Regions from separate parts of the Streptomyces sp. NPDC003023 genome, predicted to be linked through region 2. Evidence: riboswitches for the same ligand, from Rfam matches in the RefSeq annotation. Region 2 holds a riboswitch; the other holds the start of a gene.
What was found. Region 2 has a riboswitch for glycine ahead of gcvP (aminomethyl-transferring glycine dehydrogenase). Riboswitches for the same ligand answer to the same signal wherever they lie in the genome.

Region 1: another riboswitch for glycine. It lies ahead of gcvT (glycine cleavage system aminomethyltransferase GcvT); the one in region 2 lies ahead of gcvP (aminomethyl-transferring glycine dehydrogenase).

The regions. Positions count from the first base shown of each region.
Region 1 is NZ_JBIAPL010000013.1:91,781-107,184, forward strand. Features, by position in the region: gene ACFYV1_RS30820 (ABC transporter ATP-binding protein) at 1-3, opposite strand, end outside; gene ACFYV1_RS30825 (ABC transporter ATP-binding protein) at 1-998, opposite strand, end outside; gene ACFYV1_RS30830 (ABC transporter permease) at 1,005-1,958, opposite strand; gene ACFYV1_RS30835 (ABC transporter permease) at 1,969-2,973, opposite strand; gene ACFYV1_RS30840 (ABC transporter substrate-binding protein) at 3,059-4,726, opposite strand; gene ACFYV1_RS30845 (enhanced serine sensitivity protein SseB C-terminal domain-containing protein) at 4,940-5,728, opposite strand; gene ACFYV1_RS30850 (enhanced serine sensitivity protein SseB) at 5,870-6,616, opposite strand; gene ACFYV1_RS30855 (AAA family ATPase) at 7,298-7,975, opposite strand; glycine riboswitch at 8,120-8,215, shown strand; gene gcvT (glycine cleavage system aminomethyltransferase GcvT) at 8,365-9,480, shown strand; gene gcvH (glycine cleavage system protein GcvH) at 9,559-9,933, shown strand; gene glyA (serine hydroxymethyltransferase) at 9,967-11,226, shown strand; gene ACFYV1_RS30875 (L-serine ammonia-lyase) at 11,458-12,828, shown strand; gene ACFYV1_RS30880 (hypothetical protein) at 13,777-14,157, shown strand; gene ACFYV1_RS30885 (hypothetical protein) at 14,154-15,404, shown strand, end outside.
Region 2 is NZ_JBIAPL010000012.1:167,852-183,255, reverse strand. Features, by position in the region: gene ACFYV1_RS30415 (MerR family transcriptional regulator) at 1-35, shown strand, start outside; gene ACFYV1_RS30410 (bifunctional nuclease family protein) at 89-562, shown strand; gene ACFYV1_RS30405 (MerR family transcriptional regulator) at 816-1,361, shown strand; gene ACFYV1_RS30400 (DNA polymerase IV) at 1,414-3,018, shown strand; gene ACFYV1_RS30395 (PRC-barrel domain-containing protein) at 3,337-3,729, opposite strand; glycine riboswitch at 3,832-3,929, shown strand; gene gcvP (aminomethyl-transferring glycine dehydrogenase) at 4,111-6,996, shown strand; gene ACFYV1_RS30385 (DUF5999 family protein) at 7,075-7,281, opposite strand; gene ACFYV1_RS30380 (hypothetical protein) at 7,598-8,188, opposite strand; gene ACFYV1_RS30375 (glutamate--cysteine ligase) at 8,663-10,171, shown strand; gene ACFYV1_RS30370 (CPBP family intramembrane glutamic endopeptidase) at 10,269-11,048, shown strand; gene ACFYV1_RS30365 (PhzF family phenazine biosynthesis protein) at 11,140-11,961, opposite strand; gene ACFYV1_RS30360 (PadR family transcriptional regulator) at 12,100-12,714, shown strand; gene ACFYV1_RS30355 (SRPBCC family protein) at 12,790-13,218, opposite strand; gene ACFYV1_RS30350 (DMT family transporter) at 13,397-14,407, shown strand; gene ACFYV1_RS30345 (DMT family transporter) at 14,626-15,404, shown strand, end outside.

The DNA.
Region 1 (15,404 bases), on a different contig from region 2:
CATGCCGAGACCTCCGCCTGGGGCTTGGGAAGGACCGGGTTGACGCACCGGACCTGGTGTCCGGCCGCGCGTGGTTCGGTCAGTTCGGGTGTGCCGGTCAGGCACTCCATCGTGTAGTGGTCGCAACGGGGCGCGAAGGCGCAGCCGTCGGCCCAGGCGATCCGGTCGTTGATGGATCCGCGGATGGGGCTGAGCGGTTCGCCGCGCGGCGCGTCGAGGCGCGGGATGGACCCGAGCAGTCCGTGCGCGTACGGGTGGGTGGGGTGCGCGAACAGCTCGCGGCGGCCCGCGGACTCCACGGCCCGGCCCGCGTACAGGACGTTGACCTGGTCGCAGAGGCCGGCCACGACACCGAGATCGTGGGTGATCATCAGCAGGGCGGTGCCCTCCTGGTCGACCAGTTCCTTGAGCAGTTCGAGGATCTGGGCCTGGATGGTCACGTCCAGCGCGGTCGTCGGCTCGTCGGCGATGAGCAGCCGGGGTGCGCAGGCGACCGCCATGGCGATGAGCGCGCGCTGGCGCATTCCGCCGGACAGCTGGTGCGGGTACTCCTTGAGCCGCCGGTCCGGGTCGGGGATGCCGACCCGGTCCAGCAGGTTGGCGGCCTCCTTGCGGGCGGCCTCGCCCTTGAGACCGCGGTGGCGCTCGAGGATCTCCGTGACCTGGACGCCGATGGGGACGACCGGGTTCAGCGAGGACAGCGGGTCCTGGAAGATCATCGCCAGCTGGCTGCCGCGCATGTCCCGCAGCTTGCCCGGGTTCAGGCTCAGCAGGTCCTGGCCGTCGAAGACGGCACGTCCGCCGATCTTCACGCCCTTGGCCGGCAGCAGGCCCATCAGTGCGAGCGAGGTCACGGACTTGCCGCAGCCCGACTCGCCCACGAGGCCGACGACCTGACCCTGGTCGACGTCGAAGGAGACGCCGTCGACGGCCGTGGAGTCCTTGCGGCCCTTGGCGGTGAAGGTGACGCTGAGTTCTTCAACAGAGAGCAGTGCCATGGGACTTCAGCCTCGCAGCTTCGGGTCGAGGGCTTCGCGCATGGCCTCGCCGAGCAGGGTGAAGCCGAGGGCGGTGATGATGATGCCGATGGCGGGGTAGGCCGCCATCATGGGCGCGTTGTCGAAGAACCGCTCGGCCTGGGCGAGCATGACGCCCCACTCCGGGATCGCCGGATCCGGGTTGCCGAGGCCCAGGTAGGACAGGGCAGCCGCCTCGATGATCGCGGTGGCGAGGCTGAGCGTCGCCTGGACGATCACGGGGCTGAGCGAGTTCGGCAGGATCTGGGTGAGGACGATCCGCTTCTTCCTGATACCCAGCGCCTTGGCCGCGAGGACGTAGTCGGAGCTGCCCTGCACCAGCATCGAACCGCGCAGCAGTCGCGCGAAGATCGGGATCTGGACGACACCGACGGCGATCATCACGGTCGTCAGGGACTGGCCCATGACCGCGGCGATCGAGACCGCCAGCAGCAGCGACGGCAGCGAGAGCATGATGTCGGTGAAGCGCATGACCACCGTGTCGATGCGCTGCCCCGACCTGCCACCGAGGGTGGCGGCGGCACCGGACAGGACGCCGACGATCGCGCCGACGATCAGGCCGATGAGCATCGACACCACGCCGACCAGCAGGGTCTGCCGGGCACCGACGAGGATCCGGGAGAACATGTCGCGGCCCAGGTGGTCGAGGCCGAACCAGTTCCCGTCGCGCGCGCCGACGAACTCGCCCTTGTTGGCGAACACTTCGCCGCGCCAGGTCTGGACGGACGGGCCGTACGGCGCGATCCAGGGTCCGACGATCGCGAGGACCACGAACAGCGCGATGATCACCGCACCGATGATCGCCATCTTGCTGGCCCGCAGTCGCCGCATGGCCTCGCGCCACAGACTGGCGCCGCTGGTGGCCTCCGACGTCTGCATCAGCTCGGCGAGCCGATCGATCTTGTCGGCCTTCTTCGTCATGGTCGTCACGTCAGTGCACCCGCACTCTCGGGTCGATGATGCTGTACGCGAGGTCGACCAGCAGGTTGATGAGGACGTACACCATCGCGATGAAGAGGATGAACCCGACGAGCACCGGGTAGTCGCGGGCGTCGATCGAGGTGCGGATGAAGTTGCCGATGCCGTTGAAGGAGAAGACCGACTCGGTCAGCACCGCACCCGACAGCAGGCTTCCGGTCAGCAGACCAACGGCGGTGACGACGGGCAGCAGCGCGTTGCGCAGCACGTGACGGCCGCGCACGACGCGCTTGTCGAGGCCCTTGGACTCCGCCGTGCGGACGTAGTCCTCACCGAGGACCTCCAGCACGCTGGCCCGGGTCATGCGCACGATGACGGCGAGCGGGATGGAGGAGAGCGCGATGGCGGGCAGGACCAGATGGTGGAGCGCGTCCAGGCTGGCGTCGAACTCACCGGTGAGCAGGCCGTCGAGGACCGCGAATCCGGTGACGCTCGTGGCGTCGAGGCCGGTCTCGAGACGGCCGTAGCTCGGGAACCAGTTCAGGCTGACGGCAAAGACGCCCTTGAGGATCAGGGCGAGGAAGAACACCGGGATACAGATGCCGATCAGCGACCCGGAGACGGAGGCCACGTCGAGCCAGCCGCCACGGCGCTTGGCCGCCAGGTAACCCATCGGGATTCCGACAACGATGGCAATGATGATCGCGACGATGCTGAGTTCCACGGTCGCGGGGAAGCGCGTCGCGAACTCGTCCCACACCGGCTGGCCGGTCTGGGTGGATGTGCCGAGGTCCAGCTCGAAGATGCGCTTGATGAAGCGCCAGTACTGGACGTAGACGGGCTGGTCGAGCCCGAGGGCCCGGTTGATGCGCGCCACTTCGGCTTCGGTCGCCCGCTCGCCCAGGATCGCTGAGGCGGGTCCGCCGGGCAGCCGGTTCAGCCAGAGGAAGAGCAGAACCGACAGGCCGAGCAGGGTGGGTATGAGCTGAAGCAGTCTTCGTACGACGAGTCGCAGCACCCCGCGTGCCCCTTTCTTACGTGCGTCGATGCGGGTCCGCCCGGCCACCGAGGTTCTGTGGCCGGGCGGACCCGCTGGTGAGCGATTACTTGAAGGAGACCTCGGCGAAGTTCTCCTGCGTCAGCGGGGAGACCTTCGGCGGGTTGACGTTCTTGGCGAAGGCGATCGCCGGCGGGGAAGCCGAGATCGGGACGCCCGGGACGTACTCCATGATCGTCTCGTTGGCCTTCTTGTAGGCGTCGACGCGGGCGGCGGGGTCGGTGACCTTCGAGGCGGCGTTCACCGCGTCGAAGACCTTCTTGTCGTTGAAGCCCCACTGCTTGTCCGGCCCGGCGAACCAGGTGCCGATGAAGTTGTAGCCGTCGTTGAAGTCACCGGTCCAGCCGAGCATGTGCAGGGCGCAGGAGCCGGCCTCGGTGGCGTCCAGGTAGTCCGGGGCCCACTTCATGGCCTTCGGGGTGACCGTGATGCCGGCCTTCTCGAGGTCGGCCTTCATGCGCTCGAACATGTCCTGCGGAGCAGGCATGTACGGGCGGGTCACCTCGGTCGGGTAGCAGAACTCGAGCTGGAGCTTCTCCTCACCCGCCTGCTTGAGGAGCGCCTTGGCCTTGGCGGTGTCGAACGGGTACGTCTTCACCTTGTCCGAGTAGCCGGCGACGGTGTCGGGCATGAACTGGGTCGCGACCTTGCCGCCCTCGGGCAGCTGCGTCTTGACGATGCCCTCGCGGTCGATCGCGTGCGAGATGGCCTGACGGACCTCGGGCTTCTTCAGCGCGGGGTTCTTCGACTGCGTCATGCCGACGTAGAAGATGTTGAAGACGTCACGGGTCGGGACCTGGTAGCCCTCGCCCTCGAGCGTCTTGATGTCGGCCGGCGCGACGAGGTCGTAGCCGTCGATGTCACCGGCCTGGAGCGCCTGACGGCGACCGGCCTCGGTGTCGATCGTGCGGAAGACCAGGTTCTTGATCTTGGCCTTCTCGCCCCAGTAGTCGTCGAAGCGCTCAAGGGTGACTTCCTTGTTGCCCTTGTTCCACTTCATGATCTTGTACGGGCCGGTACCGGCGACCGTGCCGGCCTCCTGGCTGTACTTGGGGTACGTGATCGCGTCGCCCTTGGCGGTCGCGTCCTGCTTCTCGTACTCCTTGATGGCCTTCGGCGAGTGGATCGCCAGCGCCTGGAGGGAGAAGCCGCCGGGCAGGTTCGCCGAGGGCTCGTTGACCTCGATGACCGCCGTGTTCTCGTCCTTCGCCGTGCAGGACTTGTAGTTCGGCTTGGGGGCTTCCTTGTCCTCGTTCTTGGCGAAGCCGCCCATGATGGTCTGCCAGTAGTAGGAGACCGCGCTCGACTGGTAGGTGCCCTTCCAGTTGAACCAGTGGTCGTAGTTCGCGCAGACCGCGGCGGCGTTGAACGCCTCTCCGTCGTGGAACTTCACACCCTTGCGCAGGTTGAACGTCCACACCTTGCCGGCCGGGTCGCTCGACCACTTCTCGGCGAGGCCGCCGACGAGCTTGCTGCCGCCCGACTCGTGCTCGAGCAGGGCCTCGAAGGCCTGACGGGTGACCCGGAAGGTCTCACCGTCGCTCGCGAGCGCCGGGTCGAGAGAACCGGGGTCGCCGGCGCCGGCGAACACGAAGGTGTCCTTGGCGCCCCCCTTGTCCCCTTCGCCCCGCTCGCTGGCACAGCCGGTGGCGATCAGGCCGACGGCCACCGCCGCCGTGATCGCCCGGACAGCTCCGGACTTGAATATTCGCATGGGTCCACCCCGAGGTTCCGCCGTGGGAGAGGTCTTGACGGCCGAACACTACAGACGGGAGACACTTGGGAGAACAGTCCGGATAGCGGTGATACCTACTCGAGACCCGGACACTCAACAAACCGGTCAGATACGGGACATCCTTGCCCGTCGAGTTGACGCCCTTGACATCTGGCGGCGTTCGTTTCCGGCCGTCCGATGCGGCGTCGCAGCTCAGCGGGTGTGCGGGGGCGGGTAGCCGTAACCGCCGGCGACCGGCGGCCCGGCGTGGGCGTCGCGGTCGTAGAACGGCCGGGCGTTGACCCGCATCCACATGGTGACCGGGTCGTACTCGTCGGACATGGCGACCGTCGACACCGGCAGGCCGTCCGGCACCGCGGCGACGGACTGCTGCATCATCGCGCGCACCGCGTCGACCGACTGCGGCGCGGTGTCGTACAGGTCCAGGCCGATCGCCAGGTACGCGGGGCCGATCGCGGGCTGCACCCAGGCGCGCCGCAAGGAGCGGACGGCGGGGGTGCGGTGGGCGTTCTGCGTGAGCAGGGCGTAGAACTGCGGGATCTCGATCGCCGGGTCGGACAGCCGCAGCGGTCCCGCCGGCATCCGGTCCAGGCCCGTGGCGATACGGCGCAGATCCAGCCACGGAACTCCGACGCCGCCGCCCGGGGCGTGCGGGTTGAGCCAGATCCCCCAGCGGTCCGGGTAGAGGGCGCGGGCGATGTCACGGCCGCTCGTCACCTCGTGGGCGCGGTTCCAGCCGGAGACGGCGAGCTCCTGTGCGGAGGTGACGCACGGCGCGTAACAGACGCCGTCGACCTCCATGTTCCCGTACTGGGCGTCGGTCGAGCCGGGCTGCCCGTGCCACAGCAGCATCCAGATCCGGCCGCCCGAGGGGTCGGCGAGGGCGTGCAGCAGCGCCTCGTACGCGTCGTAGCGGCCCGGAGTCACCTGGCGCAGCATGTGCTCGACCTGCCCGGCCGCCGCGGTGCCTGACGCACTCACCCTGTTCCGCCCCTCTTCGGTCCCACCGTTTCACCCGACGCCACGCGCAGCGGCTCCGCGCGGCGTTCCGCGCGCGGCCCCTGTCAGGCTGGTCAGGCCATCAAACCAGCTTAATCGGCCGTTACGGCAATGACTTGACCACTACGCGTGCTGTCGTTGATAGAACGGCCGCACGCGCTCGAGCATCCAGTCGCCGACCGGATCCTGCGCGACGTCGAGCAGCACCAGGTTGACCGGCCACGGGACCTCGACCCGGCCCAGGGCCCTGCCCAGGGCGTCCATGGGGGCGTTGCCGTCGACGCCCGTCCACAGGAGCTGGACACCGACGAAGAGCGTGGGCGCGCCGCCCTCGATGGACGCCAGCGCGCGACGGGCGGTCGACACGATGCCCGTGCTCTCGAACTCGCCCGCGGCCGCGGCGAGGAAGTCGACCGGCTCCTCCTTCCAGTCCGGCTCGAACAGCCGGACCCGGCCGCCGGAAGCAGCACCGTCGAGGGGCGTCCGCCCCGCCCGGCACAGCTCCGCGACGGCGGGCGGTGGCAGGGGGACGCCGACGGCGCCGCCGGGGTTGACCGCGATGCCGAGCTGCGGGGGCAGGCCGCGGGCGAAGTCCCTGGCGGGGGCGACGGTGAACGACATCTGCGCGCCGGCGCACTGGAGGAACTGCTGCTCGGAACTGAAGACGGGGACGAAGGCGCCGCCGTCGATCTCCATGGTGGGGAGATCGAGGTCCCGGCTGTCCGGGCCGCCGCCGTTCGGGAGCGGGATCCATATCGGGCTGCGGCCGAGCACCTCGACGAGGCGGCCTCCGGCCGCGGGATTGCCGAGGGAGGCGGCGAGCACCTCTTCGAGCTCGTTGGCGGGCCAGGCGGGGGGCGGTATGTCCATTGCGCGCGATCGTCCTTCGTACGTGCGTAGGTGCTGTTGCTGCCCCTGCCCGGTCGCGCGGGGCATGCCCGCCCCCGACCTTAGCGCCGTGGGAGGTCGCGGGGGCCGCCGCGGTCCCCGCCCCGCCCCTCTGATCCGGAGGCGCCGCCTGGAACCCCACACCTCGCCAGGCGCAGGAGCGGCACCACCGGCGAGGCAGGGTGCGCCTGCGCCGCGGGGCTGGACGCCGCGCAGCGGCATTCAGCCCGGCCGGCGATCGAGGCCACCGCACCCGGGCACACCGCTGAGGGGCCGGTCAGGGCCTCTCGTTCGGATCACGTCGGGCTCGCGCGCCCGGCCTTCGGCACGGGAGGTACCCCCACGCCGCGTTGCCGCCCGTCGCCGACTCCTCAGTAGCCCTCCGGGCACGAGAGATGCGCCCTCCGCGTGGACTCCGCCCTCCGCCTCGCGGTCGCACGCACCAGAGCCTCCGCCTGCTCACTGATCGGGCCCGATCCAGACCGGGGCGCGGCGGTCCGACCGTCCACGGCCGGGTGAAGGGCCGGGCGGCCCTGCGATCACCACGACCACGGGCCACGGCGACCCGGCCGGGTAATCCGCGAGTCGCAGCCCGACATCGCGGATCGGACGCAGGCACCACGATCGTCCCGCGTCAACGGACCCGCACCGCCCGCCTCGCGCTCACCCGAACCCCAACCGCCTCAGCGCCCCCGCCGCGTCACGGTCCAGCAGGACCGCCGACGCGCACCCCCACGGCAGCCGCCCCGCCTCCGCGTCCGTGACCAGACGGGACACGGCCCGGCGGTGGCGGGCGAAGGCGTAGCCGGAGACGCCGCGCCCGCGCTCGCGCTGGCCCGCGCGGGCCACCTGGGGGGTCACGTCGAGCAGCACCAGGTGCAGGGACGTGCCGCGCCGCCGCGTCTCGCGGGCGAGCCAGCGCCGGACCCACGCCTGCGTGCCGCAGTCGTGGACGACGACGCTCTCGCCCGAGCGCAGGGCGCGCCGCAGTCCCGCGTAGTGCGCCAGCCGGACCAGCGGGCGGTAGACCGCGTACGGCAGGAAGCGCGGCGCGACCGCGTCCCAGCGGTCGCGGGTGTCCTGCGAGTCGATGCCGCGGCCCTGGGCGGCGCGCCGCATCAGCGTGGACTTGCCGCTGCCGGGAAGACCCGACACGACCACCACGTCACCGGCGGCGAAGAGCAGGCTGTGCGGGCCGCGCCCGGCGCGCTCACGCAGGTCCCGCAGAACCGGGACGAGTGACGGCGGCGCCGCCTGGGCCGGTGCTGGGACGGCCTTCATGCCCGGCGGCGCGGGCGCCCCCGTGGTCGTGGCGTATGCACCGGACGGCTGCAACGTCATGCCTCCCCCTTCGGGTCATCCCACACCCTTGCCCATGAAGTGTAAAGAATTGGTAATGCGGCTCAAGTGATTTCAGGGCGGCCTCTCGCTCCACTCTTCCCCGATGCGTGCAATGATGTGCGCGCCAACTGCATACCGGCCGCTTGAATCCGCGCGGGAGAGTCCCGGCCACCCTGTGGCGGGCGCCGAAGGAGCAAGTTCCTCCCTTGAATCTCTCAGGCCCCGTACCGCGTAGCGATGAGGCAGATCTGAAAAGCGAGCCGTGTTCGAGCGGCTCCACCCAAGGTGCAAGTCACGACTACCCGTACGCGTAGTCGGGGCGAACCTCTCAGGTTCCGATGACAGATGGGGAGGATTGTCCTCGTAGCCATGCCCTGGGAGCCACATCCATGAGCAATGCCCCCCGTCTGACCGCACTCGACGCCCTGCACAGGTCGCTGGGCGCGACCATGACCGACTTCGCCGGCTGGGACATGCCCCTGCGGTACGGCAGCGAGCGCGACGAGCACCTCGCCGTCCGTTCCACGGCCGGCCTCTTCGACCTCTCCCACATGGGCGAGATCACCGTCATCGGCCCGCAGGCCGTCGACCTGCTGAACCACGCGCTGGTCGGCAACATCGGCACCGTCGGCCTCGGCCGCGCCCGCTACACGATGATCTGCCGGACGGACGGCGGCATCCTCGACGACCTGATCGTGTACCGGCTCCAGGAGCAGGAGTACATGGTCGTCGCCAACGCCGGCAACGCCCAGATCGTGCTGGACGCCCTGACCGAGCGCGCCGAGGGCTTCGACGCCGTCGTCCGCGACGACCGTGACGCGTACGCGCTGATCGCCGTCCAGGGCCCGCAGTCCCCCGGCATCCTGCAGTCCCTCACGGACGCCGACCTGGACGGCCTGAAGTACTACGCGGGCCTGCCCGGCACCGTCGCCGGCGTCCCGGCGCTGATCGCCCGTACCGGCTACACCGGCGAGGACGGCTTCGAACTCTTCGTCGAGCCGCAGCACGCCGAGAAGCTCTGGCAGGCGCTGACGGAGGCGGGCGCGCCCGTCGGCCTGATCCCGTGCGGCCTGTCCTGCAGGGACACGCTGCGCCTGGAGGCGGGCATGCCGCTGTACGGGCACGAGCTGACGACCGCGCTCACCCCGTTCGACGCGGGCCTGGGCCGGGTCGTGAAGTTCGAGAAGGAGGGCGACTTCGTGGGCCGGGAGGCGCTCACCGCCGCCGCCGAGCGCGCCGAGACCGCCCCTCCGCGCAAGCTCGTCGGCCTGATCGCCGAGGGCCGCCGGGTCCCGCGCGCAGGGATGCAGGTCGTCGCCGGCGGCGAGGTCATCGGCGAGGTCACCTCGGGCGCCCCGAGCCCGACCCTGGGCAAGCCGATCGCGATGGCGTACGTCGACGCCGCCCACGCCGCGCCCGGCACCGCCGGTGTCGGCGTCGACATCCGCGGCACCCACGAGCCGTACGAGGTCGTGGCGCTGCCGTTCTACAAGCGCCAGAAGTGATCCCGTGGTGACGGACGTGATCGTCCGCACCTTGGTCCCGTTCAACACCATCCCCCCGCGTACAGGAGAATTCACGTCATGAGCAACCCCCAGCAGCTGCGCTACAGCAAGGAGCACGAGTGGCTGTCGGCCGCCGAGGACGGCGTGTCGACGGTCGGCATCACGGAGCACGCGGCCAACGCGCTCGGCGACGTGGTGTACGTCCAGCTCCCCGAGGTCGGTGACACGGTGACCGCGGGCGAGACCTGCGGCGAGCTGGAGTCCACCAAGTCGGTCAGCGACCTGTACTCCCCGGTCTCCGGTGAGGTCATCGAGGCCAACGAGGACGTCGTCAGCGACCCGTCACTGGTGAACTCCGCCCCGTTCGAGGGCGGCTGGCTGTTCAAGGTGCGCCTCAGCGAGGAGCCGAAGGACCTGCTCTCCGCGGACGAGTACACCAAATTCGCCGGCTGACCAAGCGCTGATCAAGACCCTAGGGACCGAGTGATGTCGCTTCTCAACACCCCTCTCCACGAGCTGGACCCGGATGTCGCCGCCGCTGTCGACGCCGAGCTCCACCGCCAGCAGTCCACCCTCGAGATGATCGCCTCGGAGAACTTCGCTCCGGTCGCGGTCATGGAGGCCCAGGGCTCCGTCCTCACCAACAAGTACGCCGAGGGCTACCCGGGCCGCCGTTACTACGGCGGCTGCGAGCACGTCGACGTGGTCGAGCAGATCGCGATCGACCGGATCAAGGCGCTGTTCGGCGCCGAGCACGCCAACGTGCAGCCCCACTCGGGCGCGCAGGCGAACGCTGCCGCGATGTTCGCGCTGCTCAAGCCGGGCGACACGATCATGGGTCTGAACCTGGCCCACGGCGGTCACCTGACCCACGGCATGAAGATCAACTTCTCCGGCAAGCTCTACAACGTGGTCGCGTACCACGTCGACGACGCCACCGGCCAGGTCGACATGGCCGAGGTCGAGCGGCTCGCCAAGGAGTCCAAGCCGAAGCTGATCGTGGCCGGCTGGTCCGCGTACCCGCGCCAGCTGGACTTCGCGGCCTTCCGCCGGATCGCCGACGAGGTCGGCGCGTACCTGATGGTCGACATGGCCCACTTCGCGGGCCTGGTCGCCGCGGGCCTGCACCCCAACCCGGTGCCGCACGCCCACGTCGTCACCACCACGACGCACAAGACCCTCGGCGGCCCCCGCGGCGGCGTGATCCTCTCCACGGCCGAGCTCGCCAAGAAGATCAACTCCGCGGTCTTCCCCGGCCAGCAGGGCGGTCCGCTGGAGCACGTCATCGCGGCCAAGGCGGTCTCCTTCAAGGTCGCCGCCTCCGAGGACTTCAAGGAGCGCCAGCAGCGCACGCTGGACGGCGCCCGGATCCTGGCCGAGCGCCTGGTCCAGGCGGACGTCACCGAGCACGGCGTCTCCGTCCTGTCCGGCGGCACGGACGTGCACCTGGTCCTGGTGGACCTGCGCAACTCCGAGCTGGACGGCCAGCAGGCCGAGGACCGTCTCCACGAGGTCGGCATCACGGTCAACCGCAACGCCATCCCGAACGACCCCCGGCCGCCGATGGTCACCTCGGGTCTGCGGATCGGCACCCCGGCACTCGCCACCCGCGGCTTCCAGGACGAGGACTTCCGCGAGGTCGCGGACATCATCGCCGAGGCGCTGAAGCCGTCGTACGACGTGGCGGCGCTGCGTGCCCGGGTGACCGCCCTGGCCGAGAAGCACCCGCTCTACCCTGGACTGTGACGGATCTCCCGTAACATCCCGGAGCAAAACAAAAGGGGCACCGCGCACACTGGATCGTGAGCGCGGTGCCCCGCACCACGTACGCACCACGCACCACGCACCACGTAAGCACCACGCACCCGCGCATTGCCTCACGCGCCCCCTTCGCCCACCACCGCCCTTGAACGAGGCGCTTCGCGCCGCTGCTCCACCCGGCAGACAACGGCGTCTACCACCCACAAGGAGTTCTCCGTGGCCATTTCGGTCTTCGACCTGTTCTCGATCGGCATCGGCCCCTCCAGCTCCCACACCGTGGGCCCGATGCGCGCCGCCGCGATGTTCGCCCGGCGCCTGAAGAACGAGGGCCTGCTCGCCCACACCGCCTCGATACGGGCCGAGCTGTACGGCTCCCTGGGCGCGACCGGCCACGGCCACGGCACGCCGAAGGCCGTCCTGCTGGGCCTGGAGGGCAACTCTCCGCGAACCGTCGACGTCGAGACCGCGGACGAGCAGGTCGAGCGGATCAAGACCGACAAGCGGATCAACCTCCTCGGCGCCCACGAGATCGGCTTCGACTTCGACAAGGACCTGGTCCTGCACCGCCGCAAGGCCCTGCCGTACCACGCCAACGGCATGACGGTGCTGGCCCGCGACGCCGAGGGCACCACGCTGCTGGAGAAGACGTACTACTCGGTCGGCGGCGGCTTCGTCGTGGACGAGGACGCGGTCGCGGGCGACAACCCGATCGTTCCCGAGGACACGGTCCTCAAGCACCCCTTCCGCACCGGCGACGAGCTGCTTCGCCTCACCCGTGAGACCGGCCTGTCGATCTCCGCGCTGATGCTCGAGAACGAGAAGGCCTGGCGCACCGAGGACGAGATCCGCGAGGGCCTGCTGGAGATCTGGCGGGTCATGCAGGCGTGCGTCTCCCGCGGCATGTCCCGCGAGGGCATCCTGCCGGGCGGCCTCAAGGTCCGCCGCCGTGCCGCCACCACCGCGCGCAAGCTGCGCTCCGAGGGCGACCCGCTGGCGCTCTCCATGGAGTGGATCACGCTCTACGCGATGGCCGTGAACGAGGAGAACGCCGCCGGCGGCCGGGTCGTCACCGCCCCCACCAACGGCGCCGCGGGCATCATCCCCGCCGTCCTGCACTACTACATGAACTTCGTCCCCGGCGCCGACGAGGAGGGCATCGTCGACTTCCTGCTCGCCGCGGGCGCGATCGGCATGCTCTTCAAGGAGAACGCCTCCATCTCCGGCGCCGAGGTCGGCTGCCAGGGCGAGGTCGGCTCCGCCTGCTCAATGGCGGCCGGCGCGCTCGCCGAGGTCCTCGGGGGCTCCCCGGAGCAGGTCGAGAACGCCGCCGAGATCGGCATGGAGCACAACCTGGGCCTCACCTGCGACCCGGTCGGCGGCCTGGTCCAGATCCCGTGCATCGAGCGGAACGGCATGGCGGCGGTCAAGGCCGTCACCGCGGCCCGGATGGCGATGCGCGGCGACGGCAGCCACAAGGTCTCGCTGGACAAGGTCATCAAGACCATGAAGGAGACCGGCGCGGACATGTCGGTGAAGTACAAGGAGACCGCTCGCGGCGGCCTCGCGGTGAACATTATCGAGTGCTGAGCGTGTAGGCCCTGACCGGCGCATTTGTTTCCATCAGCGCTGTCAGGGCCTCCCCTGCCCACGCGGCGGAAAGTCTCTGGAGACGCCCTGGGACAGACGTGAAAGTCCCTGGGAATGTCCCTGCTCCGGGGGCTCCTTGCGGGCGGTCAACGTATCCGCAACCAGCCCGGCTTGTCGCAGGCCAGATTGTCGGCAGCGACCAGTGGCCGACGCCGTTCGCGCCCACGTAGTGACCGGACTCGTGGCCCGTTTGGTCGCCGGTCAGCCACGGAACCACCGCGGCGCCCCACCAGTCCCTGCGGCTCATGTCGGGCAGCCGCAGCCAGAGCGCATCCGCGGAGCCGAGCAGGGCCCCGCCCGGCAGGAACGCCCCCGATACGACCTCGCCCTCTTCCTCATCGGCCTCGATGTACTGGTGTTCCACCCCCTCACACAGCCGCCAGAGATCGCCCAGCTCACCGGGACGACCGAAGTCGAGGTGATGCCTCAACTGGGCGTCCGCAGCCTCAATGGCCTGCTCCGGGGCGGGTGGCAGCAGAGAGGCGTACGAGGCCGGGGCATTCACCTTCAGCCAGGCCGCGCAGTGTCTGGCGGCGAGCCGAGTTCCCCGGGGCGGCACCGGCATCAGCGAATGGGGAGGCCGGACTGCCGCGCTGCCGGCGAATGTGCTGCTGCTTCCGTCCTGGGCCGCGGGTACGAGCACTGGAGCAGGAGAAACCAGTCCCTTCGCCGCCCCACCGACGAATGGCGCCGGGTGAGGCCACGGCACGGCTGTCGCGTCCCCCCACCGAATGGCCTCCGGTACGTCACCTTCCGTTGCTGTTCGTTCACTAGCTTTCCGTGCACGCGGCGGCGAACCCTTCGCCGTGCGGGGAGGCGGTCAACGTGGCGTCATCAGGGGAAGCGGAGTCGCTCGGCACCGCCGGGCGACCGTCGGCGTTCGCAAGCATGTCGCTCAATCACGCCGACAGCCCGTACGGGCCGGCCGGTCCCGCTCCAGGGCCGAAGCTCAAGGTCACGGCGTCGGTGCTGAGGGAACGCGCCGGTAAGGCAGAGAACGTTCGCGGACAGTTCCTGAAGGCCGACGACGAGGTCGTGCTCGAGACCGGGCAGGTTTCCGGAACCCTCAAGGGCTTCGCCACGAACACCGCGATCGACACGTTCCTGGAGCGCTGGCGGGGCCAGATGTCGTACGTCAAGGAGCTGTTCACCGGTACGGCCGGTGCCCTGCAGGCCGCCTCCGAGACCTTCACGACGGAGGACACGAAGCAGGGGCAGGCCGCCGCCGGCGTGAGGACCCCCGCGCAGAACGGGGCGATGCAGCCGTGACCGGTCTCGGTTATACGGACATTCGGAACGCCGACCTGGGACCCCTCGGCGAAGCGGTGGTCAAGTGGAACGTCGCACCGGGGAAGTTCCAGCAGATCGGAGTGCACTTCGGCACCGACGTCACCAAGGGACTGGCAGACTCCGACTGGCAGGGCGAGGCCGCCGACGCGGCGATGGCGAGGTTCCGCAAGGTCCAGGAGCAGATCCAGGCGGCTGCCGACGAGTCCCGCCGGGTGCACAAGGTCCTCCGGCAGGGTCTGGAGGACTTCCAGGCGGCGAAGAAGGCGCTCCAGGACATCGAGACGGAACTGGAGGGCCACCCGCACCTGCGGCTCAACAAACACGACGGCTCCGTCTACGTGGACCTGACCACCGCCGAGGACGGCGACGGGGCCCGCCTCGCCAAGACGTACCAGGAGACCTTCGCGTACTACCGGCAGCGCACGAGCCACGCCGTCGAGCTTGCGGACCGGGCCGACAGCGCCCTCTCCCAGGCTCTGACGACAGATGTGAACGGCACGGCCCGCGGCTTCAACGACGGCGCCTACGCCAGTCTGACCCAGGCCCGCGAAGCGACTGCCCGGGATCTTCGTACAGCGCTGGACCTGGCGGGCCTCGAGAACGGCACCCTGTCCTCCGACCAACTGAGCCGGCTGGCGCTCGTGATGGCCCGACACAGCCATGACCCCGCTTTCGCCGAAGAGTTCGCCACCCGGCTGGGGCCGGAGAGGACGCTCCGCCTCTGGTACAACGCCACCCATCCGCGCAACGAGCTCCACCCGGGCACGAACATAAACGAGAAGTCGTGGTGGAAGTCGGCGAAGAGCCTGCAGGAGAGTCTCGGCACCACGCTGGCCACCGCGTCGCACTCCGACAGCCCGGAGATGCGCGCGTGGAAGGACGAGATCATCCGCACCGGTCCGGAGCGGCTGGACACCGGGGCCCGCACGCACCCGTACGGCTTCCAGGTCATGAGCAACCTGATGCGCTCCGGCAGTTACGACGCGGAGTTCCTCAACCGGTACGGCGACAAGCTCGTGGCATGGGACCGGGGGCAGAACACCCGTGACGGCCTCGCCTACTGGTCCAACAGCGCCGATATCGACTCGCTCAACCTCATCGGCAGGCGGGACGACAACGGCCAGGACCCGATGACCGGCTTCCTCGAAGGTCTGGGCCACAACCCGGCGGCCGCGACCGAGTTCTTCGAACCACCGTCGGCAGGCGGGACCAACGCTCGTCTCGAC
Region 2 (15,404 bases):
TCGTGCAGAACGCCCTTGGAGTGCGGTTCCACTGATCTTGGACCAGCCCGACTACCCAAACCGGTCGCGCACGTCCTAGGGTTGCTGTGTGAACGAGCTCGACGTTGTGGGTGTCCGGGTCGAAATGCCCTCGAACCAACCGATCGTGCTCCTGCGTGAAGTGGGAGGCGATCGGTACCTCCCCATCTGGATCGGTCCGGGGGAGGCGACCGCGATCGCCTTCGCACAGCAGGGCATGGCACCGGCCAGGCCGCTGACCCATGACCTGTTCAAGGATGTGCTGGAGGCGGTGGGCCAGGAGCTCACCCAGGTGCGCATCACCGACCTGCGCGAAGGCGTCTTCTACGCGGAGCTGGTCTTCGCGAGCGGGGTCGAGGTGAGCGCACGGCCGTCGGACGCGATAGCGCTGGCCCTGCGCACCGGCACACCCATCTTCGGCAGCGACGGGGTGCTGGACGACGCGGGAATCGCCATCCCGGACGAGCAGGAGGACGAGGTGGAGAAGTTCCGCGAGTTCCTCGATCAGATCTCGCCCGAGGACTTCGGCTCCAGCAACCAGTGAGGGTTGCGGGCCGGTGACGGTTCCGGCGATCGCCGCCGCTCACCCGGTCCGCTTCAGCGCATTCGAGTAGCCTTTCCCCGGATCGGGGCACGAGAAACCACTCTCAGGGTGATTATCACTCGGCGTGCCGAGTGTGGCGATCGTTGACGCACCCCTGGTGACTCCCTACCTTCGAGGTGGCAGGTCAAGGACGGAGGTCGGCGTGAGAAGCAGCGGCGACAGTACGGCTGGGGGCGGCCCCGGACCCGGTCCGGTGGAGAGCGGGCCGTATCCGCTGCACGACGGCGCGGCCGTGTCCTCCACCGACACCATCGGTTACCGGGGGCCGACCGCGTGTGCGGCCGCCGGCATCACCTATCGGCAGCTCGACTACTGGGCGCGCACAGGGCTGGTGGAGCCGAGCGTGCGGCCGGCGTACGGGTCCGGCACCCAGCGGCTCTACAGCTTCCGCGACGTGGTCGTTCTCAAGATCGTCAAGCGTTTCCTGGACACCGGTGTGGCCCTGCAGAACATCCGCGCGGCCGTCCAGCACCTGCGCGCCCGCGGATTCAGCGACCTCGAGCGCATGACGCTGATGAGCGACGGCGCGACGGTCTACGAGTGCTCCTCGCCAGACGAGGTGGTCGGCCTGCTGCAGGGCGGCCAGGGAGTGTTCGGGATCGCGGTCGGTGTGGTGTGGCGGGACGTCGAGACGGCCCTGTCGCAGTTGCACGGCGAACGGATCGACACGGGGGAGACCCTGGTCGGCCACAACCCCGCCGACGAGCTGGCCAGACGCAGACGCGACCGGGCCGTCTGACGCCGGCGGCCGGCGCTCCCCGTTGTCAGAGGTGTGCGGGAGCATCAAAGATGTGAGAACCGCTCCGACGATCCTGCATCTCGACATGGATGCCTTCTACGCCGCCGCCGAGCAGGCGTCGAAGCCGTCGCTGCGCGGAAAGCCGGTCATCGTCGGCGGGCTAGGTCCCCGAGGTGTGGTGGCGACCGCGTCGTACGAGGCGAGGCGGTTCGGGGTGCATTCGGCGATGCCCATGGCGCAGGCCCGGCGGCTGGCGCCGAACGCGGCATATCTCGTACCGCGCTTCTCCCTCTACCGTTCGGTGAGCGAGCAGGTCATGGAGCTCCTCGGGCGGCTCTCCCCGCTCGTGGAGCCACTGAGCCTGGACGAGGCCTTCGTCGACCTCGAGGCGGGCGGAACCGCCCACGACGCCCCGTCCGCCCGCACGACCGGTGAGAGGCTGCGCGCCGACATACGGGCGGTCACGGGTCTCACCGGATCGGTCGGGCTGGCCGGCTCGAAGATGCTTGCCAAGATCGCCTCAGAGCAGGCGAAGCCGGACGGCCTGGTACTGATCGAGCCGGGGACGGAGCGGGAGCTGCTCGGGCCGATGCCGGTCCGGACGCTGCCCGGTGTGGGGCCGGCCACCGGTGACCATCTGCGGCGCGCGGGCATGACCACGGTCGCCGACCTCGCGGAGGCGGGCGAGGACGAACTGGTGCGGCTCCTCGGCAGGTCGCACGGCACCTCGCTGTTCCGGATGGCGCTGGCGCAGGACGACAGGGCCGTGGTCGCAGAGCGGGACGCCAAGTCGGTGTCCGTGGAGGACACCTTCGACACGGATCTGCACGACAGAGTGCGGGTACGCGTCGAGGTGGAGCGGCTCGCCGAGCGGTGTGTGCACAGGCTCAGGGCGAGCGGGCACTCCGGCCGGACGATCGTGCTGAAGGTACGCCGCTACGACTTCTCGACGCTGACGAGGTCGGAGACGCTCCGCGGACCGACGGACGATCCCGCCGTGGTGCGGGAGGCCGCGGGCAGGCTGCTGGAATCCGTGGACACCACCGGCGGGGTGCGACTGCTGGGAGTGGGCGTCACAGGGCTCGCGGACTACACACAGGAGGACCTGTTCGCCCAGGCCGCGGCGGGCGCGGCCGCGGCCGACGGCCAGGCGGCCCCGGATCCGGCCGACGCGCCGCCCGACACCGCGCCCGAGCCGGGCGTGCCCGAGTCCCCCGAGCCGGGAGCGCCCGCACCCCCGGAGCCGGCGGAGCGACGATGGTCCGCCGGTCAGGACGTGCGACACGCGGAGTACGGACCGGGCTGGGTCCAGGGCAGCGGGGTCGGGCGGGTCACCGTGCGGTTCGAGGCGCCCTGGTCGGCGCCGGGCAGAGTGCGGACGTTCCGGGTGGACGACGGCGAGCTCGAGCCCTCGGACCCGCTGCCGCTGGTCGCGCCGCCCGCGGCCGGTCCGGCGGACTCAGGCGACACCACCTCGACGGAGCCGTCCGGCCCGGCCGCCTCCGGCCGGGCCACGAAGTCCTCCGCGCCCGAGCACGAGGCGGGGGAGCTCGGGGCCGCTGCATCGCCCGTCCCTGACCGCGCCCCGAGCGCTACGGATGCGGCGGACACTCCGCCCGTTGTGAGCCCTGCCCGCCCTCGGCCGCGGGCGGTGTGACGGGAGTCGACCTCGGTCGGCCGGTGGTGACCGTCCTTCGCCGGTCCCGTCTCGGGCGCGGGGCGGAACTCGAGCGTCGGTCGATCACGGATCATGCCCTGGTCGGTCGGCCCTCGATCGCGGGGTGAGCGAGGAAGAGGCCGCGGTGAGCGGCCGCCTCTGTGGGCACGGTGCACGGCCGTGCCCGGATTTCGGATCGTGGGGCGCCCCGTGTCGCAGTGGTGGCCGAAGCACGCCGGCCGGCGGACAGGGACGGGGCGGGCTGCCGTTCCGGACCGGCCCGAGGCGGACGCGGCGGCCTCGGGCCGGTCCGGTGGGTCAGTCCTCCTGGCCCGCGACGCGGCCGAACGACCGGTCGCCCGAGGTGGGAGCAGCTGCTGGGGGACCGGAAAGGTCGAGGCCGTAGTGGTGGTAGAGCTGGAGTTCCTGCTCGGGCGAGAGATGGCGCCCCACGCCGAAGTCGGGGGCGTCCTTGATCAGCGCGCGTTCGTACGGAACGTGCAGGGTGTTGTCGACGAGCTCGCTCGGCTCGAGCGGTACGAAGGCGTCCCGGCTGAACAGCCCGGTCCGCACCGCCGCCCATTCGGGCACTCCCGTCGCGTCGTCCAGGTACACCTCGTCAACGGTCCCGATCTTGGTGCCGTTGCGGTCGAACGCCTTGCGGCCGATCAGGCTGCGCGGATCGATGTCGGTCTGCACGGTCCCTCCAATTGGTCGCAACTGCTCCCCAAGGACTACAGAAGTCCACAAACCGGGTGTCGGCCACTCGAGCGATCGCGCGCCGGACGCGCTGGTACCCTGGCAAGCGGCTGCTGACCCCGTGCGGGAGAGTCCTCCGGAGAGAAACCCGGAGGCGCCGAAGGAGCAAATCCTCCCCGGAATCTCTCAGGCACCTGTACCGCACGGACGAGGTCACTCTGGAAAGCAGGGCGGGCGTCGGACGGCATCCGCTCTCACCGACGGTGAAAGCCGGGAGGTCGCTCCGCGACGTCCCGGTGAAGCTCTCAGGTCGAGATGACAGAGGGGGAGGCCGTCCGGGCATCCGCGCCGTGATGCCCCTCGCAGGTCGCGAAGACCAGGAGGCCTCCCACCATGACCGCCAACCGTATTCCGCTCTCCCAGCTGGAGCGGGGCATCCCGTTCGAGCAGCGGCACATCGGCCCCGACGCCGGTGCCCAGGCCAAGATGCTGGCCCACGTGGGCTACGGCTCGCTCGACGAGCTCACGGCCGCCGCCGTGCCGGACGTCATCAAGAGCGCCGAGGCCCTCGACCTCCCCGACGCCCGCACCGAGGCCGACGTCCTCGCCGAGCTGCGCTCGCTGGCCGACCGCAACCAGGTGCTCGCGCCCATGATCGGCCTGGGCTACTACGGGACCTTCACGCCGCCGGTCATCCTGCGCAACGTGATGGAGAACCCGGCCTGGTACACGGCGTACACGCCGTACCAGCCGGAGATCTCGCAGGGCCGGCTCGAAGCGCTGCTGAACTTCCAGACCGTCGTCGCCGACCTCACCGGCCTGCCGACCTCCGGAGCCTCGCTCCTCGACGAGGGCACCGCGGCCGCGGAGGCCATGTCGCTCGCCCGTCGTGTCGGCAAGGTCAAGGGCGGCGTCTTCCTCATCGACGCCGACGCCCTGCCCCAGACCGTCGCCGTGATCGAGACCCGCGCCGAGCCCACCGGTGTCGAGGTCGTCACCGCGGACCTGAGCGACGGCATCCCCGCCGAGATCGCCGAGCGCGGCGTGTTCGGCGTGCTGCTGCAGTACCCGGGCGCCTCCGGCGCCGTACGCGACCTCAAGCCCGTGATCGAACAGGCCCACGAGCTCGGCGCGATCGTCACAGTCTCCGCCGACCTGCTGGCGCTGACGCTGCTCACCTCGCCCGGTGAGCTCGGCGCGGACATCGCCGTCGGCACCACCCAGCGCTTCGGCGTCCCGATGGGCTTCGGCGGACCGCACGCCGGCTACATGGCGGTGCGCGACAAGTTCGCCCGCAGCCTGCCCGGCCGCCTCGTGGGCGTCTCCGTCGACGCGGACGGCAACAAGGCCTACCGTCTGGCGCTGCAGACCCGTGAGCAGCACATCCGCCGGGAGAAGGCCACCAGCAACATCTGCACCGCGCAGGTGCTGCTCGCCGTCATGGCGGGCATGTACGCCGTCTACCACGGCCCCGACGGGCTGCGGGACATCGCCCGGCGCACCCACCGCTACGCCGCGATCCTCGCCGAGGGCCTGCGGGCAGGCGGCGTGGAGGTCGTGCACGGCTCGTACTTCGACACCGTGACCGCCCGTGTGCCCGGCAAGGCGGCCGGGGTTGTCGCCGCCGCGCGTGAGGCCGGGGTCAACCTCCACCTCGTCGACGCCGACCACGTCTCCGCCGCCTGCGACGAGACCACCGGCCGTGCGCAGCTGACGGCCGTCTGGGCGGCGTTCGGCGTCGAGGGCGACGTCGAGGCCCTGGACGCCGCGGGTGCGGAGGCGCTCCCCGCGGCGCTGCTGCGGGACGACGAGTACCTGACCCACCCCGTGTTCCACCAGCACCACTCCGAGACCGCGATGCTGCGCTACCTGCGCAAGCTCGCCGACCGCGACTACGCGCTGGACCGCGGCATGATCCCGCTCGGCTCCTGCACCATGAAGCTGAACGCGACCACCGAGATGGAGCCGGTCACCTGGCCGGAGTTCGGCCAGATCCACCCCTTCGCCCCGGTGGAGCAGGCGCAGGGCTACCTGACCCTGATCCACGAGCTCGAGGAGCGTCTCGCCGAGGTCACCGGCTACGACAAGGTCTCCATCCAGCCCAACGCCGGCTCGCAGGGCGAACTGGCCGGGCTGCTGGCCGTCCGCGCCTACCACCGTGCCAATGGCGACGCGCAGCGCACCATCTGCCTCATTCCGTCCTCCGCGCACGGCACCAACGCGGCCAGCGCCGTGATGGCGGGCATGAAGGTCGTCGTGGTCAGGACCGCCGACGACGGTGAGATCGACGTCGAGGACCTGCGCGCCAAGATCGAGCAGTACCGCGACGAGCTGTCCGTGCTGATGATCACCTACCCGTCGACGCACGGTGTGTTCGAGGAGCACGTCGCCGACATCTGCGCCCAGGTGCACGACGCCGGCGGTCAGGTGTACGTCGACGGCGCCAACCTCAACGCTCTCGTCGGCCTGGCCAAGCCGGGCCGGTTCGGCGGCGACGTCTCGCACCTGAACCTGCACAAGACCTTCTGCATCCCGCACGGCGGCGGCGGTCCCGGCGTCGGCCCGGTCGGTGTGCGCGCCCACCTCGCGCCGTACCTGCCGAACCACCCGCTCCAGCCGACGGCAGGTCCCGAGACGGGCGTCGGACCGATCTCGGCGGCCCCCTGGGGTTCCGCGGGCATCCTGCCGATCTCCTGGGCGTACGTGCGCCTGATGGGCGGCGAGGGCCTCAAGCGCGCCACCCAGGTCGCCGTGCTCGCGGCGAACTACATCGCCAAGCGCCTGGAGCCGCACTACCCGGTGCTCTACACCGGGCCCGCCGGGCTCGTCGCCCACGAGTGCATCGTCGACCTGCGTCCGCTGTCCAAGGCGACCGGTGTCAGCGTCGACGACATCGCCAAGCGCCTGATCGACTACGGCTTCCACGCGCCGACCATGTCCTTCCCGGTGGCCGGCACGCTGATGATCGAGCCGACCGAGAGCGAGGACCTGAACGAGCTCGACCGGTTCTGCGACACGATGATCGCGATCCGCGGCGAGATCGAGAAGGTCGCGTCGGGCGAGTGGCCCGCGGAGGACAACCCGCTGAGCAACGCGCCGCACACGGCTGCCGCGCTCGGTGGCGACTGGGACCACGCCTACAGCCGCGAGGAGGCAGTCTTCCCGGCCGGGGTGAGTGCCGCGGACAAGTACTGGCCGCCGGTGCGCCGTATCGACGGAGCCTTCGGCGACCGCAACCTCGTCTGCTCCTGCCCGCCGCTGGACGAGTACGACAACTGACGCGCGACGCACGGCGGATGCGAAGGAGCCGGCCCGGGGAGCTTCCCCCGGGCCGGCTCCTTCGCCGTACGGACGGTTCTACGCCGCCGTCACCAGCGGGCCCGCGTCACGCGGTCGGCGCGGGGCGATGATCTGTCCGTCGGGCAGCAGTTCGCCGGTGTCCTCGAAGAGGAGCACGCCGTTGCACAGCAGGCTCCAGCCCTGTTCCGGATGGTGCGCCACGAGGCGGGCCGCCTCACGGTCGGCGGAGTCGGAAGTGGGGCAGGATGGCTGGTGCTGGCACATGGATGGGTTCTTTCGCTGCGATGTGGTGAGTGTCGTGCGGCTCGATGAGTTGTTCATGGCCGCCCCCCGTATCTGTCGGTCCCAGTGTTCCCCCACGGGCGTCGCTCCGCAGGGATTTCACGGCAGCTCTTCCTACTGATTGATGACGTGTCACCCGCCCGGACGGTTCAGTTCGACGGGGCTGTCCTTTCAGGTGGTTCGCAGTGGCCCGGTCGGGCTAGTCACAACGGGCCAGTGCCGGTCCACGAGTACGCCCCGCGACCGGTGGGTCGCGGGGCGTACAGGGCGCTCTGAGACCGGCCGGCGGCGGATCCCGTCAGGCGGCGGGTGAGTCGAGAAGCGGACCCGGGGCAAGGCGCAGGGTCAGGACGGGCAGCAGATCCGAGACCCGGTGCGGCAGGTGGGCCGCGATGCCCGGCGGTGCCGGAGCCAGGGGCACCAGGAGGTCGGACGGCGCGGGCGTACCGGTGGAGGCGTCCGCCTCGGGGTCGCCGTGCAGCCAGAGGGTGAGCATGTAGAGCTCGGGAACGGACAGAAGTCTCGGCTGGAACGGGGTGCCGGTCGACTCGGCCTGGCGCAGGGCGCGTTCGGTCGAGTCGAGATAGGGGCCTTCGAAGAAGTGGGAGAAGGCCCAGCCGTCCGGCGTGAGCACGGTGTCGGCGGCGGCCACGGCGCGTTCGCCGCTGCGGATCAGGAACCGCCAGCCGGCGAGCCGGGTGCACGGGGTCTCGCCGGTCGGCACGATCTGGTCCAGCACATGGACCGGCAGCGGCAGTTCGGCGCTCAGTGGTCCCTGGACGGACCTCAGAGCGGGTGTACGGGCCTCGCGGACGGCCGTGGGGGAACCGAGTGCTGCGAGAACGCTGCGCAAGGCAGGCGCGGGAGCCGGGGGGACATGCAGCGGCATGATGGGTCGCCTCTCACTCAGGAGACACGGTGAAGCGTGAAGGTGCGGACGGCGCTGTCTGCGTGCGGGGCGGTGAGCGGCCGGAAGACACCGGATGCCAACTCACTGCCCTCGCGGAGTTTATACGACACGTGTTCACTCAATGTTTCCGCTAGCCGTCGCGGGTATTTCGAGCAAGGCCGGAATCGGCCCGTTTCCTGCTCTCATTCCGGCGATTTTGCACGCCTTCGCGGCTGCGGCCTGCGGTTTCGACTCCCGCGTGGTAGGCCGAATCAGGACTGTCTTTTTCGGCGCTGCCAGTGCTGGAAAATGCCCTGTGCGTCATGCCCGGGGAATGTGCCTGCCGGATGCTGACTCCAGCCTATCGGGCCGGGCCCTCGCGCGGGGACGTTATGGATCAATGAGTCTGGGCATTATCGTCCATGACGTCAGCGGTCCGCGCTGCGTGGTGCCCACTCGAGGAGGGACGCTTCGATGGGGGAGAAGATCGTGGCAGGCGGGTTCGACCTGTCCGATCGGCAACGGTACCGGGAGAAGCTGCGACAGTGCCTGGAGGGCCTGGGGCAACTGCTGGCGGAGAAGCGGTTCGAACGGCCCAGGAATCTGATGGGGCTGGAGATAGAGCTGAATCTCGCCGGCACGGACGGCATGCCGAGGATGATGAATGCCGAAGTTCTCTCGCGTATCGCCAGTCCCGATTTCCAGACCGAGCTCGGCATGTTCAATCTGGAAGTGAACATCGTTCCGCACCGGTTGGACGGCCGAGTACTCGATCAGCTGGCAGAGGAGCTGCACACCGGGCTGGGATATGCCGATCGCAAGGCGCAGGAGATCGGCGCGGGGATCGTGATGGTCGGAATTCTGCCGACCCTGGTGCAGCAGGACCTCGTTTCCGCGAACCTTTCCGACGTGGACCGCTACATGCTGCTCAACGACCAGATCGTGGCGGCGCGCGGCGAGAACTTCTCCCTCGACATCGAGGGCGTGGAGCGGCTGGAGTGCACCTCGGCGTCGATCGCGCCCGAAGCGGCCTGCACCTCGGTGCAGTTGCACCTCCAGGTCACGCCCGGCCGGTTCGCCGATGTGTGGAACGCCGCGCAGGCGGTGGCGGCGGTTCAGGTCGCCGTCGGGGCCAACTCGCCGTTCCTGTTCGGCAAGGAGCTGATGCGCGAGTCCCGGCCGCCGCTCTTCCAGCAGGCGACCGACACCCGCCCTCCGGAACTGCAGGCACAGGGGGTGCGCCCGCGGACCTGGTTCGGCGAGCGGTGGGTCGACTCGGCGTACGACCTCTTCGAGGAGAACGTCCGCTACTTCCCCGCGCTGTTGCCCTTCTGCGACGAGGAGGACCCGCTGCGCGTGCTCGCGGACGGCGGAGTTCCGCGGCTGCAGGAACTGGTTCTGCACAACGGCACCATCTACCGCTGGAACCGACCGGTGTACGAGGTCGTCGACGGCGTTCCCCATCTGCGCGTGGAGAACCGGGTGCTGCCGGCGGGCCCGACGGTCACCGACGTGATCGCGAACGCGGCCTTCTACTACGGTCTGGTGCGCGCGCTCGCCGAGGAGGCCCGCCCGGTGTGGACGAGGCTGCCCTTCGCCGCCGCGGAGGAGAACTTCGACACCGCGTGCCGGCACGGCATCGACGCGGAACTGCAGTGGCCCCGGCCCGGCCGCGGAGGTGTCACACGGGTCCCCGTCGTGAAACTCGTCCGGGACGAACTGCTGCCGCTGGCGGCGGCCGGCCTCGACGCCTGGAACGTGGCGCCCGCGGACCGGGACCTGTATCTGGGAGTGATCGAGCAGCGGTGCCGGCGCGGCGCCAACGGGGCCTCCTGGCAGGCGGACACCTATCACCGCGCCCTCGAGGCCGGTCTGGGCCGGGACGCCGCCCTGGCGGCGATGACCCGCCGCTACTGCGAGCTGATGCGTGAGGGACAGCCCGTGCACACCTGGCCGGTCGGCTTCCCGGGGGCCGCGTCCTGACGGACCTGGCTGATTCCGCCGTAGGTTCGTCGGGCAAGCTGTGACGTCCCATGCGGTGGAACGACTGGAGGCTGGTGTGCACGCGGAGGCGGGAGATGTGGCCGGACCCTTGCCGCAGGAGGCGATGCGGCGGGGGATCCTGCGCTCGGAGACGGTGCTCGTACTGGCACTGTCGCTCGGCGCCAGTGGAGTCTCCGCACTGATCAGCTTCATCGGCTCGCTGACCGAACCCGGTGGGCTGAAGGACCAGGCGGCGACCCTCAACGGGTCCTACGCGCCGGGACGGCCGTGGCTCGACCTCGCCTGGCAGCTCTTCGGGATCGCCACCGCGCTGGTGCCGGTGGCACTCGTCGCGCATCTGCTGATCCGGGAGCGTGCCGGGCTCGGTGCCATCGGCTTCGACCGGCGCAGGCCCTGGTACGACCTCGGACGCGGCACGCTGGTCGCCGCCGGGATCGGCGGCGCGGGGCTGGCGTTCTACCTCCTGGCGCGGACCTCGGGATTCAACCTCACGGTGGTGCCCGAGTCGCTGCCCGACGTCTGGTGGAAGTACCCGGTGCTGATCCTCTCCGCTGTGCAGAACTCGGTGGTGGAGGAGGTGATCGTGGTCGGTTATCTGCTGCGCAGGCTCGGTCAGTTGGGGTGGACGCCGATGGCGGCCCTGGTCGCGAGCTCGGTGCTGCGCGGCTCGTACCACCTCTACCAGGGCGTCGGCGGGTTCATCGGCAACATGGTCATGGGTGTGGTCTTCGTGCTCCTGTACCGGCGGTGGGGCCGGGTCGGGCCACTGGTGGCGGCCCACGCGCTGCTCGACATCGTCGCCTTCGTCGGATACGGGCTGCTGGCCGGAAGGGTGGACTGGCTGCCCACCGTGTAGAGGTCGCGCCGCGTGAACGTGGTGGCGCGGCGCGCGGAACGGGTGAGGGGGTGTGCGGCACGTGCCGCACACCCCCTCACCCGTGTGCGGGTCAGGGCGCGACGAGCAGTTCGCCGTCGATCACGGTCACCGCGCGGCCGGTGAGCAGTGTCCGGTCGCCGCGCAGCGTGGTGCGGACCAGTCCGGAGCGGGCGGATGCCTGGAGCCCGGTCAGTTCGGCGCGGCCGAGGCGGGCCGACCAGAAGGGGGCGAGCGCCGTGTGGGCGCTGCCGGTGACCGGGTCCTCGTCGATGCCGACCTGGGGGAAGAAGCCGCGGGAGACGAAGTCGTAGCCGGACGACGCATCCGCCGCGCCGGCGGTGGCGATGATGCCGCGTGCGGAGTGGGCCACGAGGGCGGGGAAGTCGGGGGTCAGGCCGCGTACGGACTCCTCGTCCACGAGCTCGACCAGCAGGTCGCCGACGTGCGGCCCGGTGTCGTGCGCGGAGAGGACCTTCGCGCCGAGCGCTTCCGCGATGCCGTCCGGAATCTCCACCGGTGTCAGCGGGGCGGTGGGGAAGTCGAGCGTGAGCGTGCCGTCCTCGTGCGCGACGGCGGTCAGGGTCCCGCAGCGTGCGGCGAAGCGCACGGTGCCGGTCGCCGTCCCCGTGGTGTGCAGGACGTGCGCGGTGGCCACCGTGGCATGGCCGCACATGTCGACCTCCGTGGCGGGGGTGAACCAGCGCAGTGCCCAGTCCGCGTCACCGCCGGCGGGCAGAGGGTGGGCGAAGGCGGTCTCGGAGAGGTTCAGCTCGGTGGCGACCTGCTGGAGCCAGGAGTCCGGGGGGAAGCCGCCCGGCTCCAGGAGGAGGACCCCGGCGGGGTTCCCCGCGAAGGGACGGTCGGTGAAGGCGTCGACGATTCGGATCCGCATGACGTGACCGTAGAGCGCCGGTGAAGCGGCGGGCCAAGGCCAATTCGGGACGGTTGGACCGGGAGAGCCTTGTCGTTCGATTGTTTCCGATATATCGTTGATGCATCACGACAGATCAACGATGGAGGGAGCGTAGCGATGCGTTCACATGGATTCGGACCGGAACACGACCACGGCCACGGTCATGGGCACTGCGGGCCCGGCCATCGGGGTCAGGGTGACCACGATGGCCGGCGCGCGGCGTTCGGACCGTGGGGACCGCCGTTCGGCGGCGGGCCCTTCGGCGACGGGCGCGGGCGTGGTGGCCGGGGCAGGGCGCGGCGCGGTGATGTGCGTGCTTCGATCCTGGCCCTGCTGAAGGACCGCCCGATGCACGGCTACGAGATGATCCAGGAGATCGGCGAGCGCAGCGGCGGGGCGTGGAAGCCCAGTCCGGGCTCGGTCTACCCGACGCTTCAGCTGCTGGAGGACGAAGGGCTGATCGTCAGTGCGAGCGAGGGCGGCAAGAAGCTGTTCACGCTGACCGATACGGGTCGCACCGAGGCCGAGTCGGGCCCGGAGGCACCCTGGGAGGAAGCGGGGCGCGGTGTCGACTGGGACACCCTCAACGAGATCCGGCAGGCCGGCTTCGGTCTGATGGAGGCGTTCGGCCAGGTCTGGAAGACGGGCGACGTCGAGCAGCGGCAGAAGGCGGTGGCCGTCATCAACGAGGCCCGCAAGAAGCTCTATCTGATCCTCGCCGACGAGCACTGAGCCGACCGCCGAGGTGCGGCCGTGGAGGGGTCCCGCGTGATCGCGGGGCCCCTTTCGCGCCACCTGCGCCGCCGATCAGGAGACCAGTCCGCCGAGCCTGCGGAGGGACTCGTCGAGTGCCGCCGTCGCCGAGTCCTTGAGCTTGCCCGCCATCAGTGACACGGCCGCCCCGGTGAACTCGCCGTCGATCCGCACGACCGTGGCGTCGCCTGCCGGGGTGAGCGAGTAGCGGGTGCCCACGGTGACGGACATCGGACCCTTGCCCTTGATGGCGAGCACCCGCTCCGTCTCCAGTTCCTCCACCGTCCAGGTCACCTCGGCGGGGAAGCCCATCAGCTTCATGTTCTCCGCGAAGGCGGCCCCGGTCTCCAGAGGGGCCGGGCCGCCCTTGGGGAAGCTGGTGTGGGTCGCGTTCCAACGGTCGTACGAGGCGAAGTCGGTCAGCTGGGCCCAGACCTTGGCGGCCGGTGCCTCTATGCGTGCCTCCGCGCTGACTTCGGCCATGCGGCCACCCCTTCGAGTCGGGTTCGGGTGTCGCGGACCGTAGCCGTGAGTGGGCGAACATTCAATACTGACGAACAGTCAGCTCTGTTCGGCGGTCATCGGAGAGGCTGGATCTCGCTACTGTCTCGACATGTGTCACAAGGGTGACGGTGCTGACCGACGCTGACATGATGGGCCGATGCAAGCGTCTCGGGGAAGAAACGCCGGCCTGGGACTCGCCCTGGGCTCGGCCTTCGCGTTCGGTGGATCGGGTGTGGCGGCCAAGCCGCTGATCGAGGCGGGTCTCGATCCGCTTCATGTGGTGTGGCTGCGCGTCGCGGGCGCGGCGCTCGTCATGCTCCCGGTGGCCTGGCACCACCGGGCACTCCTGCGGCGCAGGCCGGCGCTGCTGGCCGGATTCGGCCTGCTGGCCGTGGCCGGCGTGCAGGCCTGCTACTTCGCCGCGATCTCCCGTATCCCCGTCGGGGTCGCCCTGCTCGTCGAGTACCTGGCACCGGCGCTCGTGCTCGGCTGGGTCCGCTTCGTCCAGCACCGCCCCGTGACGAGGGCGGCCGCTGCCGGCGTCGTCCTGGCGGTCGCGGGCCTCGCGTGCGTCGTGGAGGTGTGGGCAGGGCTGAGCTTCGATGTGCTCGGACTCGTGCTGGCGCTCGGCGCCGCCTGCTGCCAGGTCGGCTACTTCGTCCTGTCCGACCAGGGCGGTGACGGCGACGACGCCCCCGACCCGCTGGGCGTGATCGCGTTCGGACTGCTCATCGGCGCGGCGGTGCTCACGGTCGTGGCCAGGCCCTGGGGCATGGACTGGTCGCTGCTGGCCGGCGCCGTCGACATGGGGGGCGCGGGCGTGCCCGCCGCGCTGCTGCTGGTGTGGATCGTGCTGATCGCCACCGTGCTCGCGTACGTCACCGGTGTCATCTCCGTGCGCAAGCTGTCACCGCAGGTCGCGGGGGTCGTCGCCTGCCTGGAGGCGGTCATCGCGACGGTACTGGCGTGGGTGCTGCTCCATGAACACCTGTCGGCGCCGCAGATCGCCGGTGGCGCGGTGGTCCTCGTGGGCGCGTTCATCGCGCAGTCCCAGGCGCCCAGGCCGCCGGCCGGGCCGGTGGCGGCCGGCGGGCCGGAGCCGCTGCCCGCGGCGGCCGGGGGTACCGGCGCGACGGGGGAGTTGTCCGGAGGGCACCGTGCGCCGTAAGGTGGCGATCATGCATTCGACCGTACTTCCGCCGCCTGCCGCCTAGCGCGGGCGGACGTACTCCAAGAAGACCGTGCTCGGGGTGTCCCCGAGCGGGTCGGTGCTGCCCGCGTGACTGAGCCGAGCAATCAGCCGTCCGTATCTTCACACGGAGAAGTCACGTGTCGAATTCCTCTTCAACTCCCGCTGTCGGCATGCCCGTCGGCCTGCCTGCCGGTATGTCCGTCGGACGAGGTCTCACCTGCCTGGTCTTCGCCGGGTTCGCCTGGGGGACAGCCGGTGCCGCCGCGTCCCTCGTGTTCCAGGTGAGCGACCTCGGGCCGCTCGCCCTGTCGTTCTGGCGCTGCGTCGGCGGGCTCCTGCTGCTGGTTCCGGTCCTCGCGCTCCGGGCGCGGAGCCGGGGCGACGCCGCGCTGCCCGCCGAGCCGAGGCGGCGTCGGATCCTGCGCATTCTGGCCACGGGCGTCGGGCTCACCGTCTTCCAGAGCGCGTACTTCGGGGCCGTCGAAGCGACCGGTCTCGCTGTGGGCACCGTCGTGACGCTGGGCGCCGGTCCCGTGCTCATCGCCCTCGGCGCACGGCTGACCATGGGTGAACGGCTCGGACGCGGCGGGGCCCTGGCCGTCGTCGGGGCGCTGGCCGGGCTCGGCGTACTCGTACTCGGCGGCGAGGGCGCGGCCGTGCGGCCGCTGGGTGTCGCACTCGCCCTGCTGTCGGCCGCCGGGTACGCGGCGATCACCCTGCTGACGAGGTGGCTCGGCCGGGGCGGAGGCGGCGGCGACTCGCTGTCCACCACTGCCTGGGCATTCGCCATCGGATGCGTGGGTCTGCTGCCGATGGCGCTGGCCGAGGGCATGCTGCCGCACACCGCGGATCCGCTCCGGGTCGTCTCTCTGCTGGTGTACGTCGCCGCCGTGCCGACCGCGCTCGCCTACGCCCTGTACTTCGCGGGCGCGGCGGTCGTCCGCTCCGCGACCGTCTCGGTGATCATGCTGCT